3 regions of the Clostridium sp. FP1 genome follow, and region 1 is predicted to be linked to each of the others. Evidence: predicted binding sites of a transcription regulator. Region 1 holds the regulator's gene; each other region holds the start of a gene.
The links. The regulator Rex, encoded in region 1, represses fermentation and respiration genes when NADH is low (regulators of the CRP and FNR family bind a similar motif). The targets are predictions, from matches to a motif close to ATTGTTAANNNNTTAACAAT.
Positions count from the first base shown of each region.

Region 2: the regulator Rex is predicted to act here: its motif matches at 4,546-4,565, upstream of G9F70_RS04205 (acetyl-CoA C-acetyltransferase).
Region 3: the regulator Rex is predicted to act here: its motif matches at 4,745-4,764, upstream of G9F70_RS10690 (DUF5692 family protein).

Region 1 is NZ_JAAMNJ020000001.1:591,943-599,816, forward strand. Features, by position in the region: gene abc-f (ribosomal protection-like ABC-F family protein) at 1-1,160, opposite strand, end outside; gene G9F70_RS03075 (redox-sensing transcriptional repressor Rex) at 1,506-2,144, shown strand; gene G9F70_RS03080 (short-chain-enoyl-CoA hydratase) at 2,346-3,125, shown strand; gene G9F70_RS03085 (acyl-CoA dehydrogenase) at 3,203-4,342, shown strand; gene G9F70_RS03090 (electron transfer flavoprotein subunit beta/FixA family protein) at 4,356-5,138, shown strand; gene G9F70_RS03095 (electron transfer flavoprotein subunit alpha/FixB family protein) at 5,152-6,162, shown strand; gene G9F70_RS03100 (3-hydroxybutyryl-CoA dehydrogenase) at 6,288-7,136, shown strand; gene G9F70_RS03105 (iron-containing alcohol dehydrogenase) at 7,467-7,874, shown strand, end outside.
Region 2 is NZ_JAAMNJ020000001.1:824,857-832,730, forward strand. Features, by position in the region: gene G9F70_RS04185 (ATP-binding protein) at 1-264, shown strand, start outside; gene G9F70_RS04190 (response regulator) at 267-1,142, shown strand; gene gltS (sodium/glutamate symporter) at 1,297-2,505, shown strand; gene G9F70_RS04200 (sigma-54 interaction domain-containing protein) at 2,697-4,409, shown strand; gene G9F70_RS04205 (acetyl-CoA C-acetyltransferase) at 4,798-5,976, shown strand; gene pssA (CDP-diacylglycerol--serine O-phosphatidyltransferase) at 6,228-6,746, shown strand; gene G9F70_RS04215 (polysaccharide deacetylase family protein) at 6,852-7,649, opposite strand.
Region 3 is NZ_JAAMNJ020000001.1:2,210,068-2,217,941, forward strand. Features, by position in the region: gene G9F70_RS10660 (AAA family ATPase) at 159-1,307, shown strand; gene G9F70_RS10665 (HNH endonuclease) at 1,314-1,760, shown strand; gene G9F70_RS10670 (Rrf2 family transcriptional regulator) at 1,840-2,268, opposite strand; gene G9F70_RS10675 (DsbA family protein) at 2,380-3,006, opposite strand; gene G9F70_RS10680 (NAD(P)-dependent oxidoreductase) at 3,028-3,663, opposite strand; gene G9F70_RS26980 (hypothetical protein) at 3,831-3,953, shown strand; gene G9F70_RS10685 (TetR/AcrR family transcriptional regulator C-terminal domain-containing protein) at 4,120-4,692, shown strand; gene G9F70_RS10690 (DUF5692 family protein) at 4,833-5,813, shown strand; gene G9F70_RS10695 (oleate hydratase) at 5,934-7,703, shown strand.

The DNA.
Region 1 (7,874 bases):
CCTGTATCACTGGCCATTTTATCCATAATAATTTTAAAAAGAGTGGTTTTCCCACGACCATTTTCACCGATAAGAGCAATCTTATCTGATCTTTTCATATCTAAATTTAAATTCTGGAACAAAAGATTATCTCCAAATGATTTTGATAAATTCTCTATATGAAGAACGTCATTTCCACTTTTAATTTCTGTTTCGAAATTCATCCTAGTTTCTTTAGGATCTCTATCAGGTAGATCGATCTTTTCCATTTTGTTTAAAGATTTTTGTCTGCTATCTGCAGCCCTTACACTTTTTTCTCTATTAAAGGACCTATACTTAGTTATAATATCCTCTTGTCTTTTTATTTCTGATTGCTGCAAATTGTAGGCTTTTAACTGAATTTCATAATTTTTCTTCTTTAAGTCAATAAAAGTTGTATAGTTCCCATTATAACAATCTACATGACCGTTAAGCAGTTCAAAGGTTTTATTAGAAATAGCATCTAAAAAGAATCTATCATGGGATATTATAAACATAGTCCCTTTATAGGATTTCAAATAATCTTCTAACCATTCTATAGCATCTAAGTCTAGGTGGTTAGTAGGTTCATCCAGTAAAAGTACATCTGGATTTTTAAGTAATAACTTGCATAGTGCAACTCTAGTTTTTTGACCACCGCTTAATATGTTAATTGGCTTATTGTAATCTTCTTCCATAAAGCCAAGTCCTTTAAGAACCCTACTAATTTCTCCTTTATAGGTGTATCCTCCGCGATTATTGTAAAGGTCATAGGTTAATGTATACTCTTTTATTATTCTGTTAGTGTATTCTTCTTTTGAAGCATCATAAGGTTCATTCATTTTTGATTCTAAATCTTTAAGGTTTTTTTCTAAGGCTAATAGATTATCGAATACTAAAAGTGTTTCTTCGTATATAGTATTATTGGAATTTAATCTTAGATCCTGAGATAGATAACCAATTCTTTTGTTTTTATCTATAAATAGCTCACCATTATCAGAATCCAATTGATTTGTAAGTATTTTGAAAAGTGTAGATTTACCAGCTCCATTAGCACCAATAAAACCGACTTTTTCACCTTCATTTATACTAAAAGTTATTTTGTCTAAAATAACATCTATACCATAACTTTTGTGAATATCTTTGCAACTTAGAACTATTATTATGTTCACCTTCCTACTCTGTAGTATTAAAATATTATTACAATAATAAAATGCAATGCTATTTGAAGTAATTAATGTAGTTGAATTGCTAAAAATATGAGACTCTACTAATTATAAATAACAATTAAAGTTCATTCATATAATATTGTACTATTTATATTGAAACTTTTGTAGTGAAAAACAAATATATGTGGGATTAATTTTAAAAAATAGTGTAGAAAGGAAGTAAAATGGGGAAAATACAATAAGAACTATTAAATTTGTAATAAAAAGTAGTGTTAACTTATAATAGTGTGGTAAAATAAATAATATGAAATTTATGATGTTGGTGGAGGGATGTAAACTGTGGAAAGAAAAAAGAATATATCAATGGCAGTTATTAAAAGATTGCCTAAATACCATAGATACTTAAGAGAACTTTTAAAAAATGATGTAGATAGAATATCCTCAAAAGAATTAGGGGAGAAAATTGGGTTTACAGCATCTCAAATTAGACAAGATTTGAATTGCTTCGGAGATTTTGGACAACAAGGGTACGGGTATAATGTAAAAGAATTATTAAATGAAATCAGCGGAATACTAGGATTGTCAAAAGAATATAAGATGATAATAGTAGGTGCAGGCAATATTGGGCAAGCTATTGCAAATTACACTAATTTTGAAAAGCTGGCATTTAACTTAGCGGGTATTTTTGATATTAATCCAAAGCTTATAGGACTGAAAATTAGAGATGTTGAAGTAATAGATATAGATGGGTTAGTGGGATTTTTAAAAGAAACACCCATAGACATTGGTGTAATCTGTGTGTCCAAAAACAATGCTCAAACAGTGGCTGATATGATGGTAACAAATGGGGTTAAGGGTATATGGAATTTCGCACCTGTAGATTTAGATGTACCAGAAGAAATAATAGTGGAGAATGTCCATTTAAGTGAAAGTCTTTTAACCCTCAGTTGTTTAATGAATGACAGGACATATCCATAAAATAGTGGTGGAACACTTAGCATAATTAAAAGTTGGAAAACACTGTTTTTAAATAAAAAGGTGTTTTTTTTGTTGAAATAAGTGCAGAAAAGAGATATAATGTAATTGGAGTAAAGTACTTCAATTATTTTTTTTCAATCTTAATTGTTATATTATTAACAAATTGTTAATAATATATTAATTCGTAAGGAGTGGATTGTTGTGGAATACAAAAATGTTGTTCTTCAAAAAGAAGACAAAGTTGCAGTTATTACAATTAGTAGACCCAAAGCTCTAAATGCATTAAATACAGAAACGTTAAAAGAGCTAGAACTCGCAATTGATGAAATTGCTAGTGATGACCAAATCTACGCAGTAATTATAACAGGCGGGGGAAAAGCTTTTGTTGCAGGCGCTGATATCTCAGAAATGAAAGATCTCGATGCAATGGGTGGTAGAAGATTTGGAAATTTAGGAAACAAAGTATTTAGAAAACTAGAGACTTTAGAAAAACCTATAATAGCAGCAGTAAACGGTTTTGCGCTAGGTGGAGGTTGTGAGCTTTCTATGGCTTGCGATATTAGAATAGCTTCATCAAAAGCAAAATTTGGACAACCAGAGGCAGGTCTTGGAATAACACCTGGATTTGGAGGTACCCAAAGACTCGCTAGACTTGTAGGTACAGGTATGGCTAAACAATTATTATTTACTGCAGAAATTATTAATGCAGAAGAAGCCTTAAGAATAGGGCTTGTTAATAAGGTAGTAGAACCTGAAAATTTAATTGAAGAAGCAAAACTATTAGCTAAAAAAATTGTTAACAACGCACCTATAGCTGTTAAGTTGTGTAAAACAGCAATCAATAGGGGTATGCAAATGGATATAGATACAGCTTTGATTTATGAAGCTGAAATTTTTGGCGCGTGCTTTGCCACAGAAGATCAAAAAAGTGGAATGACAGCATTTCTTGAAAAATCAGAAAAATGCTTTAAAAATAAATAAATAAATATAAAATTTAAAAAAACAAGATAAAGATAATAATTATTATTTTTATCAGAGAATAGTGAGGAGGAAGGGTTATGGATTTTTCATTGACAAAACAACAAGAATTTGTAAAACAAATGGTAAGGGAATTCACAATAAACGAAGTTGAACCATTAGCTGCAGAAATAGATAGAACAGAAAGATTTCCTATGGAAACTGTAGAGAAAATGGCTAGATATCATATGCTTGGTATTCCAATTTCAACTGAATTTGGTGGAGCGGGTGGAGATAATTTATCTTACGTTATAGCTGTTGAAGAATTATCAAAAGCATGTGGAACTACAGGCGTTATACTTTCAGCCCATACTTCATTATGCGCGGGCCCAATAGACATGTTTGGTTCATTAGAGCAAAAGAAAAAATATCTAATTCCACTTGCAAAAGGTGAAAAATTAGGTGCGTTCGGATTAACTGAGCCGAATGCAGGAACAGATGCGTCTGAGCAACAAACTACAGCGGTTTTAGAGGGCGATAATTATATATTAAATGGTTCGAAAATATTTATCACGAATGGCGGAGTAGCGGATACATTTATAGTCTTTGCTATGACTGATAAGAGCAAAGGAACAAAAGGAATTACTGCTTTCATAGTTGAAAAAGAGTTTCCTGGATTTTCAATTGGTAAACACGAAGATAAATTAGGAATAAGAGCCTCTTCAACTACTGAACTTGTATTTGAAAATTGCATAGTTCCAAAAGAAAACATGCTTGGAAAAGAAGGAAAAGGCTTTGGTATAGCAATGAAAACTCTTGACGGAGGAAGAATTGGTATAGCAGCTCAAGCACTAGGAATTGCAGAAGGAGCACTAGAAGCAGCAGCTAAATACATGAAAGAAAGAAAACAATTTGGAAAACCTCTATCAGCATTCCAAGGTTTACAATGGATGATGGCTGAACTAGATGTTAAAGTTGAAGCTTCAAAACTTTTAGTATATAAGGCAGCATGGAATAAAGATAATGGCCTTCCATACAGTTTAGAAGCTGCTAGAGCAAAATTATACGCATCAGAAACAGCTATGGAAGTTACAACTAAAGCTGTTCAAATCTTCGGAGGATATGGATATACAAAAGAATATCCAGTAGAAAGAATGATGAGAGATGCTAAGATAACTGAGATTTACGAAGGAACTTCACAAGTACAAAAAATGGTTATCGCTGCAAACTTATTAAAGTAGGAGGGGATTAAAAGTGAATATAGTTGTATGTTTAAAACAAGTTCCAGATACAAATGAAGTTAAAATAGATCCAAAGACAGGAACCCTTATAAGAGAAGGAGTTCCATCAATCATAAATCCAGATGATAAAAATGCACTAGAGGAAGCACTAAGATTAAGAGATAGCGATGGCGCTTATGTAACCGTTATAAGTATGGGACCACCACAAGCGGAAAAAGCGCTAAGAGAAGCACTAGCTATGGGAGCGGACGACGCAATATTAGTATCTGACAGAGCATTTGCAGGAGCAGATACATTAGCTACATCACATGCACTGGCAGCAACTTTGAGGAAATTAGACTACGATGTAGTTTTTGCAGGTAGACAAGCAATTGATGGAGATACAGCGCAAGTTGGTCCGGAAATAGCAGAACACTTAGGTCTTGCTCAAATAACTTACGTTGAAAAAGTTGAAATAATTAAGGGCGGATTAAAAGTTAGAAAAGCTTGGGAAGATGGATATGAAAACATAGAAGTTAAAACACCGGTTCTTTTAACAGCTATAAAAGAGTTAAATCAGCCAAGATACATGAATATAAAAAACATTTTTGATATGTATCAAAATAAAGAAGTTAAAGTTTGGAATGCAGATATTATTGGAGCAGATAAAGCTCTTCTTGGACTAAGCGGTTCGCCAACAAAGGTTAAGAAGTCTATGACTAAAGAACCTAAAGGAAACGGAGAACTTGTAAAGTTACCACCTAAAGAAGCAGCTCAGTATGTAGTTTCAAAATTAAAAGAAAACCACTTTATTTAAGGAGGGATTTAGCATGAATATAGAAGATTATAAAGGAATCTGGGTCTTTGCTGAGCAAAGAGATGGAGAACTTCAAAAAGTATCACTTGAGATTTTAGGTAAGGGACGGGAAATAGCAGATAAATTAAAAGTAGAATTAACAGCGGTAGTACTTGGAGATAAAACAGATGCTATGACGGCTGAACTCATAGCATTTGGCGCAGATAAAATTATAGTAGCTGAGCACCCACTACTCGGCCACTTTTCAACTGATGCCTATGCAAAAGTTATTTGTGAACTTGCTATCGAAAGAAAGCCAGAAGTCATATTTATTGGAGCAAGTTATTTAGGAAGAGATTTAGGACCAAGGGTAGCAGCAAGACTTTCAACAGGACTTACAGCTGACTGTACTTCCTTGGATGTAGATACAGAAACTAAAAATTTACTTATGACAAGACCAGCATTCGGAGGAAACTTGATGGCTACAATAGTTTGCTCCGATCATAGACCACAAATGGCTACTATTAGACCAGGAGTTTTTGAAAAATTAGCTAAAGATAAAAATAGAACTTGCAAGATTGAAAAAGTTACTGTAAATCTAACAGAAGCTGATATCAGAACTAAAACTTTAGAAGTTGTAAAGCTTGCTAAAGATATAGCAGATATTGGAGAAGCTAATATCATTGTATCTGGTGGTCGTGGCGTTGGATCTAAAGAGAACTTTGCAATACTGGAAACACTAGCAACTAGCCTAGGCGGAGTTGTTGGAGGATCTAGAGCAGCAGTTGAGAATGGTTGGGTAGATAAATCACTTCAAGTAGGACAAACAGGAAAAACTGTTAGACCAACTGTGTATATAGCTTGTGGTATATCAGGAGCAATTCAGCATTTAGCTGGTATGCAAGATTCTGATTTTATAATAGCTATAAACAAGGATGCATCTGCACCTATCATGAAAGTTGCAGATATTGCAATAGCTGCAGATTATACAAAAGTTCTCCCTGAAATGGTAGATCAAATCAATGCATTAAATGATGAAAAATAATATAATTAAATAGCTTTAATTAAAGTGAACTTGCTCTAATGCTAGAATTTAGTATTAGAGTAAGTTTTAAAAAAAGTTACTACTTTTAGTTTTAAATAAAATGAAATTTGAGGAGCGTGTTATTTATGGAAAAGATTTTTGTACTTGGAGCTGGAACTATGGGAGCTGGAATTGTTCAGGCGTTTGCAGCTAAAGGATATGAAGTAATAATAAGAGATATAAAAGATGAATTTGTAGATAAAGGACTTGCTGGAATCAAAAAAAATCTAGAAAGATTAGTTAGCAAGGAAAAAATAACAGTAGAAAATATGGAAGAAATACTTTCAAGAATCACAGGGACTACTGATATGAGTTTAGCAGCAGATTGTGATTTAGTAGTTGAAGCTGCTGTAGAAAACATGGAAATCAAGAAAGAAATTTTTGCAGAACTCGATAAAATCTGTAAACCAGAAACTATTTTATCATCAAATACATCTTCACTTTCTATAACAGAAGTGGCAGCTGCTACAAATAGACCTGATAAGGTTATAGGAATGCATTTCTTTAATCCAGCACCAATGATGAAGCTTGTAGAAGTAATAAAAGGAATGGCTACATCTGAAGAGACTTTTAGTCTTGTAAAGGAAGTGGCTATATCTATTGGAAAAGATCCTGTAGAAATTGCAGAAGCACCAGGATTTGTGGTAAACAGAATATTAATACCAATGGTCAATGAAGCAATAGGAATATTTGCCGAAGGTATTGCATCAGCAGAAGATATCGATAAAGCAATGATGCTAGGAGCTAATCACCCAATGGGACCACTAGCACTAGGTGACCTTATAGGACTAGACGTATGTCTTGCTATAATGGATGTTTTATATAAAGAAACTGGGGACTCTAAATACAGAGCTCATAGTCTTTTAAGAAAATACGTTAGAGGCGGATTATTAGGAAGAAAAACTAAAAAAGGATTCTTTAATTATACAAGATAATATAATATTTTAATATGAGAAATGAATCTAGAGAGCATTATAACTTATAGCAAGTTATAATGCTCTTGTTTTTTGTACTTGCTAAAAATGCAAATTATCTATATATCAAACATGTAAGGTTTAAGTAAAAAAAAGTTAGTATTCAAAACTATTTTACCAAATATATCAAATTTTGTCGTTTGAAGGTTGACTTTAAATTGCTGACGTTATATAATTAACAATGTAGTTAAACAAATAACAAAGTTGGCGTAAATGTTGATAAACATATAAATATAAAAGTATATAAGTATAAAAACATATGATTCTATATATAAATAGGGGGGAAATATAATGAATAGATTTACACTACCAAGAGACATTTATTTTGGAGAAAATTCATTAGAAGTTTTAAAAACTATAAAGGGTAAAAAAGCAGTAATAGTTACTGGTGGAAGCTCTATGAAAAAATTCGGATTTTTAGATAAGGTTGAAGAGTATTTAAAAGAAGCAGGAATTGAAGTTAAGCATATTACTGGAGTAGAACCAGATCCATCAGTAGAAACAGTTATGAATGGTGCAAAAGTAATGAGAGAATTTGAGCCAGACTTAATAGTATCAATTGGTGGGGGCTCACCAATTGATGCAGCAAAAGCAATGTGGATTTTCTATGAATATCCAGAATTTACTTTTGAACAAGCGGTTATACCTTTTGGTCTTCCAGAACTAAGACAAAAAGCTAAATTTATAGCTATACCATCA
Region 2 (7,874 bases), 230 kb from region 1:
GAAAAAGAGGATGAAGATAATATATACTTTGAGGTAACTGATACGGGAAAAGGGATTGATGAAGATATTTTTCCTTATATTTTTAATGCAGGTTTTACTACTAAGTATGATGATATAACAGGAGAAGCTTCTACGGGCATAGGACTTTCACATGTAAAGAATATTATTGATAATTTAGGTGGATATATAGAAGTAAAATCAGAAGCAAAGCTAGGTACTACTATTATATTAAAAATACCTAAAAACTCACTGAATGGAGGATAATTATGGAAACGACTTTTTTGATTGTTGATGATGATATTAGCATTAGAAAAATGCTAGGACTTCTCATAAAAAAAAATAACCTTGGAAAAGTTATATGTGAAATAGACAGTGGCAAGGATGCTGTGCAAGAGATTCTATTCTATAATCCGGATATAGTACTTATTGATCTTTTGTTACCTATAGTGGATGGAATTGAAATAATGAAAGCTAGCAAGAAACAAGGATATAAGGGCAAGTTTATTATGATATCACAGGTTGAAGATGAATCTGTGGTATCAAAAGCATATGAAAATGGAATAATTTTTTTTATAAGCAAACCTATAAACAGTATAGAGGTTATTAATGTTATAAAAGGCATATGTCATAATATTGAGTTAGAACATTCACTAGCCCTTATAAAGAGCGCAGTATTAAACTTAAATAGTGATAAAAATGTAACAAGAGAATTATTTATAGATGATGGAATAACTAATATTTTCGCTGATATAGGTATCGCTGGTGCCGTAGGAAGTAATGAGTTAATAAAAATCATACATAAAATAATGGACTTTAAAAAAAGGAATCCAAACTCCACCTATAAGCTACAAAAAATATACTATGAAATCATACAGGAAGAACATGTGGATGGAAATCTAAATGCAAATAAAAGAGCTTTAGAACAAAGGGTTAGAAGAACTATTCAAAAGGCTTTAGAGACTATATCAGAGTTAGGCTCTGATGACTACAGTAGTAGTGTTTTTATGGAATATAGCACTTTATTATTTGACTTTAAACAAGTAAGGCAGGAAATGAGACATATAAACAATGATTTAGAGGAACCTGGAAAAATAAATACAAAAAAATTCATTGAAAGTATTATTACTAAATTAGGATCTTAATGATTTTAGTAATATAGCTTGAATTCACAATAAATGGTATGAATAGTTTGAAAATTTAATTTTAAGCTGTAGTATCTTGTAGTATTCCGTTGTTATTTGTATAAGCCCCTTACAATATATTATAATGTAGGAAAATTATAAGGAGGCATAACAAATGGCTTTTAAATTAGACATGATTCAAGCGGTAGCATTAGCAGTTGTTGTTCTATTTATAGGACAAAAAATCAAAAATAAATTGGAAGTTTTAGATAAATACTGTATACCAGCACCTGTAATTGGAGGATTAATTTTTGCAATAATTACTTTAATACTAAAATTAAGTAACATATTGATTTTTGATATGGACATAACACTTCAAAAGGTATTTATGACCGCCTTCTTTACAACTATTGGGTATACTGCAAGTCTTAAATTACTTAAAAAAGGTGGAAAAGGAGTTTTTATTTTTTTAGGAATATCCATATTACTTTGTGTTCTTCAAGACTTTACAGGAGTCGCACTTGCTAAGATGTTCGGTTTAAATCCACTTATAGGCCTTTCTACAGCTTCTGTTCCTATGGTTGGTGGACATGGAACATCAGGTGCCTTTGGTCCAGTATTCGAAAAAGCAGGAGCAGTAGGGGCCACCACAGTAGCAATGGCATCAGCAACTTTTGGTTTAATTATGGGCAGTATCATTGGAGGACCTTTAGGAAAAAGACTAATTGAAAAAAATAATCTTTCATATCCTATGAAAATGATTAATTCACATGATTACAAAGAGGCAGCTGTAACAAAAGAAAACACTGAAAAACAGTTAAACCCTGACAATTTTATGGGTGCTACGTCTCAGATTTTTTTAGCCATGGGAATAGGTACAATTATATCTTTTTTACTAGAAAAAACAGGCAGGACTTTCCCACCATACATAGGTGCTATGTTTGCAGCTGCAATACTTCGAAATATATCTGATTCTACAAATTTATATAAGGTCTATGAAGATGAAATCGATATCATAGGAGGAGTTTCATTATCATTATTCTTATCTATGGCGCTTATGGGACTAAAACTATGGCAATTAGCAGATTTAGCAATGCCACTAATAGTAATGTTATTAGCTCAGACGATTTTAATGGGATGTTTTGCATATTTTGTAACTTTCAATTTAATGGGGAGAGATTATGATGCAGCTGTAATGGCTTCTGGTAATTGTGGATTTGGCATGGGTGCTACACCAAACGCAATGGCCAACATGGGAGCTATGACAGCGAAATATGGTCATGCTCCAAGGGCGTTTTTTATTGTGCCACTGGTGGGAAGTTTATTTATAGATTTCTGTAATACTGGAGTTATTACAATGTTTATTGAGGTTTTTGGGAAATAATAAGCATGTGCATTTTACGAAATAGTTAAAAGTATAAGTAATAATAAAAAAGTCAAAAATAGCGAGAAAATATCTCGCTATTTTTATTCTAAGGCATAAATGGAGTCTTTGTAAAGGATTTTAAACTTATGGCTTGATAAAAAAAAGTATGAACTTTATAATTAGGGCATAAGCTTTAAGGAAGGTGACAAATGGATATAATTAATGATTACTATAATGAAGTTATATGCAGTATTAATGAAGGGGTTATTGTTATAGACAATAAAGGCATCATAAAAATCATTAATAAAGCTGCTGAAAAAATGTTAAGGGTTAATGCAGAAGATAGCATAGAAAAAAATATATTAGATATATTTCCACATAGTGAATTATTAAAGGTATTTGAAAAGGGAGAAACGCAAGGAAATATAAAAGAGGGAAAGTTTATTGTAACCCGCAGCGCAATAACTGTTAAGGGTGAAGTTATAGGTGCACTCCAAATATTTAGTGAAGAAAAAGGAGATAATCTATTTGTAAACCTGCGAGATGATGGTGACGATTCCGAAAGCATTTTAAATACAATTATTAATACTGTAAATGAGTGTGTAGTTGTAGTAGATAAAAATGGAATAATAACTATGATGAGCAATGCATATAAAGAACTTATTAATTGTAAAAATCCAGAGGGAAAGCATGTGACTCAGGTTATTGAAAACACAAAATTACATATAGTAGCAAAAACTGGGGAAAAACAATTTGGAGAACTTCAAGAGGCTAATGGGCATAAAATGATTTCTATGAGAGTTCCTATAAAAGAACATGGTAAAGTTGTAGGGGCCATTGGAAAAGTAATGTTTAAGGATTTGAGCAATTTCAAAATATTGAGTAATAAACTGTGGAATTTGGAAAAAGAAGTTGAATACTATAAAAATGAGTTATGCGGGGATGGAAAAGCAATATATACTTTTAAGAATATTATAGGACATAGTGCTAAGAGCCGTGAGGTAATGAAAATGGCCAAAAGAGTAGCTAAAATAGAGTCAAACGTTTTAATTACTGGTGAGAGTGGAACTGGTAAAGAACTTTTTGCTCATTCTATTCATAATGCCAGTAGAAGGTGTTTAAAACCTTTTGTAAAAATCAATTGTGGAGCTATCCCAGCAGAGCTTTTTGAGTCAGAAATGTTTGGATATGAAGAAGGAGCTTTTACTGGCGCTAAAAGATCAGGTAAGAAAGGTAAGTTTGAACACGCAAATGGAGGCACCATTTTATTAGATGAAATTGGTGATATGCCTATGAATATGCAAGTTAAACTTTTAAGGGTTATTCAAGAAAAAGAGTTAGTCAGGGTTGGTGGAAATGATGTTATAAAAGTTGATGTACGTATTATTGCCTCTACTAATAAGTCACTAGAAGGGTTAATAAAAGATGGAAAGTTTAGAGAAGATCTGTATTACAGATTGGATGTTATGCATTTGAAATTACCTTCCTTAAGAGAAAGGACGGAAGATATTGAAGAATTATCAAATGAACTTCGAAAAAAAATAAGTAAAAAATATGGGGTTTATTCCGAAGGTATTTCTAGCGAGGCCATTGATTATTTAAAATCTTATAGTTGGCCTGGAAATATAAGGCAACTTGAAAACGTAATAGAAAGATCTATAAACTTGCTTGATGCAGAGCTTTGTATAATGCCAAGGCATTTGCCAGAAAAGATAATTAAAAATAATATAAAAAAATATTCATTAGAAAATAATTATTTGAAAGATGTTGTTGAAACTATTGAAAAGGATCTTATTATGGAGTGTATAGAAAAAACAGGTGGAAATAAAAGAGAAACAGCGAAAAGATTAGGGCTTAGTAGAGCTGGATTATACAAAAAATTAAACCGGTATAATTTAATGGAAATAGCCAATCTACAATAGTACACATGTAAACTTTGTGTACATGTGTTATTTAATATGAATGATAGTTATAGTGTATTAGGCAAGAATTATATGAAAAACTAAATGTATACATATATGAAGTATTGAAAATACTTTTGGCGTTTTTTTTAACAATAAAGTTATAATATTAACAAACTTGAAGCGTGAGAATTAGGGGGACTTTAAGTGTAAACTAAGTTTACACTTAAAGTTATAAGTTGTGTTATAATAAAAAAAGACGTTGATATAGTGTGATGTAGAAGAATTTCTTAACTTGGCATGAAAAATGCTGTGTAAGTATACATAGGAAAAAAAGCTAAAGCAAATGATAAATTCCTATTATATTGTAATAAGCTATTAGTGGAATAAATAAATGGAGGTTATATATATGAGAGACGTAGTAATTGTGTCAGCAGTGAGAACAGCAGTAGGAAGTTTTGGTGGAGCATTATCAAAATTGTCAGCTGTAGAAATAGGAACTATTGCAGCTAAAGAGGCTATAAAAAGATCAGGTGTTAAACCAGAACTAATACAGGAAGCTGTTATTGGTAATGTAATACAAGCGGGACTTGGACAAAATGTTGCAAGACAAATAGCTATATACGCGGGGATGTCTGAAGAATCTTCAGCTCTTACAATAAATAAAATATGTGGTTCAGGACTAAGAGCTGTAAGCATGGCAGCACAATTTATAATGTGTGGAGACGCAGATATAGTACTAGCAGGTGGAACAGAAAGCATGAGTAATGCTCCATATGCACTTCCAAACAATAGATGGGGTGCAAGAATGGGAGATGGAAAAATAGTTGATACTATGATTAATGATTCTCTTTGGGATGCATTTAATAACTATCATATGGGCGTTACTGCAGAAAATATCGCAGAGAAATGGAATATAACAAGAGAAGCGCAAGATCAATTTTCTTTAAAAAGTCAATTGAAAGCTGAAAAAGCTATAAAAGAAGGCAAATTTAAAGATGAGATTGTTCCAGTTTCAATCCCTCAAAGAAAAGGTGACCCAATAATATTTGATACAGATGAATTTCCAAAAGCTGGTTCAACTATAGAAAAACTAAGAAAATTAAAACCTGCCTTTAAAAAAGACGGTACTGTAACAGCTGGTAATGCATCAGGAATAAACGATGGTGCAGCTATGTTTATAGTAATGTCAAAGGCAAAGGCGGAGGAACTAGGCGTTAAACCTTTAGTTACAATAAAAGCTTATGCATCAGGTGGGGTAGATCCAAAAATAATGGGATATGGACCAGTTCCTGCATCTAGAAAAGCATTAGAAAAAGCAGGAATGACTGTAGCGGATTTAGATTTAATAGAAGCTAACGAAGCATTTGCTGCTCAATCATTAGCTGTAGCTAAAGATTTAGGATTTAATACAGAAATAGTAAATGTTAATGGTGGAGCAATAGCATTAGGTCACCCAGTAGGGGCTTCAGGAGCAAGAATACTTGTTACATTAATACATGAAATGATAAAAAGAGATTCTAAAACTGGACTTGCTACCTTATGCATAGGTGGAGGTCAAGGAACGGCCATTATTGTTCAAAGATAAATTAAATGAAAGACCAGTAAAAAAATACTGGTCTTTTTTATTTGCAAGAAAACCATGTAATTATTTATTAATCTTTCTGAAATTAATTAAAAGAGAGGTTGAATATTTACATATTATCAAAAATTAATTTGATTTTTTTATGGTAAATTAGGAATAAAAAAAATTTAAGATGGATTTAATAATAATGTGGCATAATAGTAAAGAATAACTGGAACTATTATGGTATAATTATAATTATAGGAGTGATATAGATGGTTAAAATAAAAAATGCGCTTCCAAACATTTTCACATTAAGCAATATGTCTTGTGGAATTATGTCTATACTTATGAGCTTTGAGAGCAATTATAAATTAGCAGCACTATTTATTCTTTTAGCAGGAATATTTGATAGATACGATGGAAGAATAGCTCGGTTTTTAAAAGTAGATAATGATTTAGGCAAAGAGTTAGATTCATTATGTGATTTAATATCTTTTGGTGTAGCACCTTCCATATTAATATTTAATATTTATAATTTTGTGGAGCTAGGGTATATTGGATATTTAATGGTTTTAGTTTTTCCAGTAGCAGGAGCTTATAGATTAGCAAAATATAATATTACAGATTTTGATGGAGTTTTTTCAGGGATTCCTATCACCATTACAGGCACATTTTTGGCGCTGTATGCACTATTTGTGTTTAATCGACCTCTAAATTTAGGACCTACTATTTTTTTAATGATTGTATTATCTTATTTGATGGTAAGTAAATTTAAATTTAAAAAAATGTAATAGTATAATAAGACATAAGTTTAAATAATATTGTAATGGAATTTTAATAAAATATATTTTAAAATGCAATTATTGTAGTTGCCTCACCTTATGGTGAGGCTTTTTTTAATTTTTAAATCTGTAGTAATATTCAGGTGTATCTTCAGTAATAGCTTTAAATTCATAGCCTAAATCTTTATAATATTTTATGATTTTAGGTAGAGCGGCTACAGTGTTTTTATTATTGAAATTGCAATGCATTAGAATTATGGCTGCATCTTTATTGCCTTTAATTATTTTTGAGTTGCAAATAAGCTGGTCCACGCTTAAATTAGGGTTTATACCATCATATATATTAACATTCCAATCGTACACTTTAAAATTGTTTTTATGAAGAGCATCTAAAGAAAGAGCATTTAAGCGCTTAGAACTACCACCAGGAAATCTAATAATCTTAGGAGCAAAACCTGTAACCTCTTGTATTTTATTGGAGGTTTTTGTCATTTCATCAATAAAACCCTCCGTGCTTCTATATATTTTTTTAAAATTATGACTGTAGGTGTGAAGACCTATACCGTGACCTTCATTATATATTCTCTTAAGAATTGACTCCTTTCCTTCAATTTCTTTACCTACCACAAAAAAAGTAGCTTTTACATTTTGTTTTTTTAATACATCTAATAGTGCAGGTGTAACAATATAAGTAGGGCCATCATCAAAAGTTAAATAAGCAATTTTTGAAGGGTTTATATCAGCGGAGTCTTTACAAAATAAATTTAAAGATATAAATGCTGGGCTATTTTTTACTATATTATTTTTGCCAGCACTGTTAGTTAAAAATAATAGAATAATAGGAGTAATAAAAAAAAGAAGAATATATCGTTTTCTAAGAGTCATATTATCGCCTACCTTTAATTTTTTCATAATTAGTTTACCCAAAGAAATGTATATTAAAGCAGCATATTTTTAATTGATAAATCATTGATAAATGATTGACAGTCAATACTAAAATTTTGTATAATTACCTTGTTCCGTATAGAAAGAATTTTCTGACTGTATGGAAAACAAACTAATTAATCAGAACTTTAGGTGATGATTAATTATTATAAATTCGAACCTAATTGTTAAGAGTTTATCTAAGCAAAAGGA
Region 3 (7,874 bases), 1.6 Mb from region 1:
TGAAAATAGTATATAAGAAGGCGATTTTATATATTTTTGAAATAATATACAAAGACAAAATAGTTAATGATATCATTATGCATACATATGAACTAAATAAGAAATAGGGTTTAATAAAAAAGGGTATCATTGATAATTTGATATGGCGGTGAATAAAAATGAAGTTGAAAAAAATTAGATTTGATAATCATGAAATACTGAACAATCTAGAAGTGAATTTTTGTAACAGTAATGGAATTCCTTTAAATACTGTAGTTATAATCGGTAGTAATGGAACTGGTAAGACTACCTTGCTAAAAAGTTTGTTCGACTCTTTCGAAGTGGCTCACAAGTCATATAATAGTAAAAACATAAGGGATCTTGAGTTACACCTGGGAAAGGTTTATACATCCGTTCAACTTGATGAAGAAGAAGGAGAAATGTTAACTCCCAATGTTAGAAATCTCAACTTTATTATGGATAAAGATGATCCTAAAGTTGTATATATGCCAGCAGAAATTAGTTTCGATAAGCTTAAAAAAGTTGATAATACATTTAAGCTTTATCCTAGTTTTTTAAACATAGTAGATCAAAGCATAACAGAAAATGTTCCTTCATTTATAGCTACAAAGATAAATAAAGAAATATTTAAAAACAGAAATAAAATTATTGGTGAAGTAATAGATAAGGTATGTGATGAAATAAATAGTATATTTTCCATTATGGAAATAGACGTTAAGCTTATAGGATTGTCAGAAGATGAAGACACAAAGCCAATTTTTAGAAATAGCTTTGGAAAAGAATTTGATATTAATGGATTGTCTTCAGGTGAAAAGCAACTATTTTTAAGAGGATTATCTTTAAAATTTTTAGAGGTTAATAATTCAATCATATTAATTGACGAACCTGAAATATCACTACATCCAGAGTGGCAGCAAAAGATAATAAAGGTTTATGAGAATATAGGGACTAATAATCAGTTAATAATTGCTACTCATTCTCCACATATAGTAGGAGATATTAAAGCAGAGCAGCTAAGAATATTAATTAAGGACAAAAATGGAGTATCTTTATTTGATAATGATAAAATAGATGAGACTTATGGGCATACCATTGAAAACATCTTAAAAACTACAATGAAATTAGAAAATGTAAGAAATGATGATATTTCAGCGAGGCTTAAAAAGGTGTTAGATTTATTAGAAAAAAATTCATTTGAAACATTGGAATTCAATGAAAATTTTGATTATCTAAGGAAGTATTTAGGCGATTTTGATAAGGACATAATGCTTATTAACTTGGAAAAATCAAGAAGGAGAAGAAGGTAGAAATTAATGTTAAGAATCAATAAAAATAAAGAACCGGATTTCCTTCTCAAATTCAAGAGAAAAAACATTCCAAAGTTATTTCAACAATATAATAATTTACTAGTTTCTTGTAATGAAAAGAATAGTTGTGGCAGTGTAAAACAAAATAAATATTCTGAGGAATTTATTAATCCAGTAATTGAAAATCCAAAAGATTTTCTTACATATAATCTAGCCAGTGGAGAAATTATTCCAATATATAAAGATGTAGTGGATATAAGAAACAAAAGAGCGTCATACACTATTGAACTTCTAAATCTCAATAATCATGTTTTAAAAGATGCAAGGAAGAACTTGATACAGATTTTAGAAGTATACAGAGAGAATTTTGAAGAAATTACAACCTATCTACAATACTTTTTAGATGATGGCCATAACTTTCCAAGTTTAATAAGGTTCTACATGGAAGGGTAAAATATATGATTTTAAATCTATCAATGAAAACTAATAAAAAATCTCAACTTTAAAAATTTATTTTAAAGTTGAGATTTTTTTATTGAATTTTTTTATTGATGTCGCCAACAACATCAAGCATAGTAACCTTTCTTAGAGCATTTTCCATTGCTTTTTGTGCACTAAGCAAAGTGACTTCGATAACAGATTGAATGTTTGCACCTATTGGGCAATTGGGATTTGGATTTGGATGAATTTGAAACAAACCACCATTTTCAACTACGTCTACCGCTTTGTATACTTCTAATAAACTTATATCTTCAATATGTTTAGTGAGATAGGAACCGCCAGTTCCGCGTTTCATATCAACAAGGCCTGCATTCTTAAGCATTCCAAGTATTCTTCTAATTACCACTGCATTGGTATTCACACTTCCTGCAATCATATCTGAGGTGGGCAATGGATTTGCATAAATTGATAGAATAGATAATATATGGACTGCTACCGGGAATCGACTACTTATTTTCATGACCAAAACCCCTTTTTATCTATTTATTGCTTATGAATCCTAATTTAAAATTATTTCAACTTTTTATTAGGAGTTATGAGTTATACACAAACAATACTATCACATAGACGCCTATCCTTCCAATAGAATTTTATCAAGTCCCTTAAAATTGCTATAGCCTTGTGCTATTATTGTTCGTTTATTATCTTTTTCAAGAATAATCGTTGGAAAACTCTGTACTCCTAATTTTTCTCCTTTTTTAAAGTATTCAAAAGTTTCTTCCATCAATTCCTCTGAAAGAAATTTTTTCTCAAAGTCTTCTTTAGAAACACCAAAACTTTCGGCAATTTTGCTATAGATAGAAATATCATTCATGTCTTCTCCGTTTACAAAGAAGGCCTCCTGTATTTTTTTTACAAAATCAAAGGACATGTCTTTATTTAATTTTTGAAAGAGAACCACTGCTTTTGCACCTGGCAAGCTATCAAGAATTCTATCACTGCTATCTAATACATTTTTATTGAAGCCTTCACCAAAGTGTATACCAGTTAAGGCCTCTACTCTAACATTGCTAGTTTTTATAAATTCACCTAGACGAGTGTCCATGGTTTTAACTTCATCACCTATCCACATACCTCCAGGTATGATTTCAAAGTCATATTTATCTTTATGATTTTTATGGATTCTAGTAATAACATCGCTAAAACCATAGCACCATCCACACATTGTATCCATAATGTAATATACTTTATTTTTCATATTTTTATACCTCCTAAAATATTAGTATCCAATAGTAAATCTTTGGCGAGAAAATTTTGGATTTGAAGCTTCGTCAAGAAGAGCTTGTGCATAGTCTTGAAAAGAAATTTTGCTTGCGCCTTTATCATCTACAATTAAATCATCTTTACCAAGCTTATATTTTCCAGTTCTGATTCCAGATTCAAATAGGGCTGCAGGACTTAAAACTGTCCAGTCCAGTTCATTTTCATTTTTATAAAGTTCTAAGGCACTAGTATGTGCTGAGCTAATTGGTTTCCAATCAGCAGGAAAGTTCTCTGAATCACCTAATTTAAGGCTAGGAGCCACGTATAGACTTCCTGCTCCACCGATAGCGATAAGTCGAGGTACCAAAGCTTTTTTTGTTGCATTTATTAAATTTTTTGTAACAACTAATAAACTATCTTCTGCTCCGAGCTTTGGACCAAAAGCACTAATAACAAGGTCATTTCCTTTTATTGCATTTACTAAGCTTGTTTCATCAAATGCATCTGCCTGAATTATTTTTAAGCTACCTTGCTTATTTATATATTTAGCTTGATTATGAACAATTGCTGTAACCTCATAATTTCTTGCTAGGGCTTCTTCCAAAATCACCTTACCTACATTTCCATTTGCACCTATAATTGCTATTTTCATATTTATCATCCTCCAAATTTAATTTTAATCATTAAGTTATATTTATTAATGTAACCTACTTGATTACGACTGCCGTTGTACTCATTATAGTTACAACAAGAAAATTTGTCAACTGTTTTTTTTAGTTTTTTTTAAAAACACCCTAGTAGGGTAGGGAGCGTGTTCCTTTGTCACCATCTAGCGCCTCCGAGGTCCAGGAAATTAACAGGTACAGTAAAATTGCCGTTGAATTAATTGAAAAAGAGGTTGATGAAAAATACAAGGAAAAGTCATTGTGGAAACTGTGGTAGTATAGGAAAACGTGTTTGCAAATATTTAACTGGAAAATGAGTAAAAAATAGTTAATTAATATATTTAATTAATATGGATTTGATGTTATAATCCTTTATAGGTAACCTTTTCCATTATTCAAATTGAAAAAAGATAAAACCTATTTTTGTATTAGAGGAGAAGTCTATGAAAAAGAATGCTAAAACTGCAATAATTAACTCGTTTAAACAATTATTAACCAAAAAATCTATAGATAAGCTTACAGTAAAGGAAATTTGTGAACATTGCAATGTAAACAGGCAAACTTTTTATAATCACTTTACTGATATCATGGATGTTTTTAAATTTATATTTTTTCAGGAATTATCAACAGATATTGCTCAAAACAGAACCTTTGAAACCTGGGGAGGCGGTTTCCTGGCTACAATGAATTATCTGAAGAAAAACTCGAAAATGATTCTACATGTATATAACTCTTCTTATTGGTGTGAGTTTAATACCTACTTTACAAATCTTTCTACCAGATTATTAGATGATGTGGTAGATGAGTGTGTTGAAAAAACCACAGTAAAATTAAAGGATAAAGATCATGTTTTCATAGTTAATTTTTATAGACATGTGTTTAATGGGCTGATTATAGACTGGGTAAGTGAAGGCATGGAAGAAGAACCCGAAAATCTCCTTAAAAAGCTCTTGACCATGATAACCGGAAGTATTCCTCGTTCTGTTCTTGCATTTGAAGAAGAAATAAAAGAATAATTATTTTAGATAAATGAAAGTGTATAAAATAGACACTTTCATTTTTTTGTCTATTGAAATGAATTTGACAAAAATTATACAATAGATATATAAAATACTATATATATAAAACACTAGATGTTTATATTAGGGGGGATAATATGTTTAATTTTAACTATGCCAACGGGGCATCAGCATTAAGTGTATGGGGTGTTTGGATAATTGTTTTCGTAGCGCTCTTTGCCTTTAATGAAGTAGCTCGCAGATTTAAGTATGTTGGTTTGTTTAGTTTTGTTGTTTTACCAATAGTACTTTCAATATTATGGTTTACGGTACTAAGTGACACAACTTATACAGACTGGTTCCATTTAGCAAAGGTGTATTCGTCTACAGCTGGATGTATAGGTTTTTGGTGCATCAGGCACTTTAAGGGGAAAAATAAATTAACAGGTAAAGAGTGGAGATTATCTGATAAAAAATGGATATTATGTTTTCCACCTCTTATTCTTGCAATTAACATTATGGAGGCAGTAATTCGTGATTTCCAAGTTGGCATTCAGTATGCTGGTGGGGGGACGTTAGCAGATGAAGCCATGTATGTACTTGGTGGTAACTGGAATTTTATGAATGGTATAGCGGGTATTCTAAACATCATTGCTATAACCGGATGGTTTGGAATTTGCATAAAGAAACAGACTTCAAAAGATGGCAGCAAGGATATGTTGTGGCCTGATATGCTATGGTTTTGGATTATAGCCTATGATTTATGGAATTTTGCTTATACTTATAACTGTCTTCCGGGACATGCTTGGTATTGCGGTCTTGCTTTGTTACTAGCGCCAACCCTCTGTGCATTTACAGTGGGAAAAGGAGCATGGCTACAGCATCGTGCACAAACACTGGCTATATGGTGTATGTTTGCACAGACATTCCCAGCCTTTATTGATAAGGGTGCTTTTGTCGTGTCGTCATCTTACAATAAAGGGGCACTATTTGCATTTAGCTTCATAGCACTAGCTGTAAATATAGCAGTATTTGTTTACATGATTTACAAAGTAGTTAAGACAAAGAGAAATCCTTATCTTGGCGAACTTTATACAGATTTGAAAGAATTTAAAGAAATCAAAGCGCTTGCAGAGTAAATATAAACACAAGCATTTTACTCATAATTAGACAAAATGCATTTATTGTCTATTGTGATGTCTCAAAATTTTTTTTATAATCAAGTTATAAAGAATATTAGTTTTTAGGAGGTATTTAATATGTATTATAGCAATGGAAATTATGAAGCATTTGCACGTCCTTTAAAACCAGTTGATGTAGACAAAAAATCTGCTTACCTAGTTGGAGCTGGACTCGGGTCATTGGCAGCTGCATGTTTTTTAGTACGTGATGGTCAAATGAAAGGTGATAATATTCATATTCTTGAAGAACTTAGTATCGCTGGCGGAGCTTGCGATGGTATTAATGATAGTCAAAAGGGATTTATTATTCGTGGTGGTCGTGAAATGGAAAACCACTTTGAATGCTTGTGGGATTTGTTCCGTTCTATTCCTTCTATTGAGACGGAAGATGTTTCTGTTTTAGATGAATTTTATTGGCTAAATAAAAAAGATCCAAATTATTCTTTGCAGAGAGTAACGATGAATAAAGGTGAGGATGCCCATACCGATGGAAAGTTTGGATTAAGTGATAAAGCTTCTATGGAACTTGTTAAACTATTTATGAGTCGTGATGAAGATTTGTATGATAAGAAGATTTCGGATGTGTTCTCAGAGGAACTTATTAATTCTAACTTCTGGCTTTATTGGAGAACCATGTTTGCTTTCAGAGATTGGCACAGTGCATTGGAAATGAAGCTTTACCTTCAGAGATTTATTCATCACATTGGGGGCCTTCCAGATTTATCTGCTTTGAAATTTACCAAGTACAATCAATATGAGTCATTAATTCTACCAATGGTAAAATATCTTGAAGCTCATGGCGTTAAGTTCCAATATGATACGGTGGTAACAAATGTTATTTTTGATATTAAAAATGGCAAAAAGCTTGCTAAGGAAATTGTTTATAAACATAAGGATAAGGAAGAAACTATAGAACTTACTAAAAATGATTTAGTATTTGTCACTAATGGAAGTTGCACAGAAAATTCTACCCTAGGTGATCAAAACCACGCACCAAAATTTGATAAATCTATAGGCGGTTGTTGGCAGCTTTGGAGAAATATTGCGAAACAAGACCCAGCTTTCGGTGATCCCGATAAATTCTGTACTAGTACAGAAGAAACATTTTGGGAATCTTCTACAATTACCACACTTGATGACAGAATTCCTCCATATATTGAGAAAATTTGCAAACGTGACCCATTTAGCGGAAAGGTTGTTTCCGGTGGTATCATTACTGCAAAAGACTCAAATTGGCTTATGAGCTATACTGTAAATAGACAACCTCACTTTAAATCTCAACCAAAAGATCAGCTAGTAGTTTGGGTATATGGTTTATTCTCCGAGATTCCAGGAAATTATATAAAGAAACCAATGAGAGAATGTACAGGCGTGGAAATTACCCAGGAATGGCTTTATCATATGGGTGTGCCTGAATCTGAGATTCATGATATGGCTACAAAATCTGCAATCTCTATCCCTTGCATGATGCCGTATGTTACTGCATTCTTTATGCCAAGAGCAGAAGGTGACAGACCTAAGGTTGTGCCTGAGGGCTGCGAGAACTTTGCTTTCCTTGGTCAGTTTGCTGACACACCTCGTGACACAGTGTTTACAACCGAGTATTCAGTTAGAACAGCTATGGAGGCAGTTTATACATTGCTAGGCATAGATCGTGGGGTTCCAGAGGCATTTAATTCATGCTATGATGTCCGTCAACTCTTAGATTCTACAGTAAAAATGATGGATGGTAAAAAAATTACTGAATTGAACCTCCCATTTATGGAAAAATTTATGAACGAAAAAACCATGAAGATGGTTTCTGGAACAGTTATTGGAGATTTGTTGAAAAGGTATAAAATGATCTAAACCAATATAAATACAGAGGTAAGTTATCTCAGTCGGCTAATTTATTTTTAGTCGGCTGTTATGATTTACTTTTATATGTCTATTGAAAAATATTTAGAAGAAGTTGTACAATAAATACTTATCTTGACCAGAGTTATAAGGATTTGAGAAAAAAATTAATATAAAATGGAG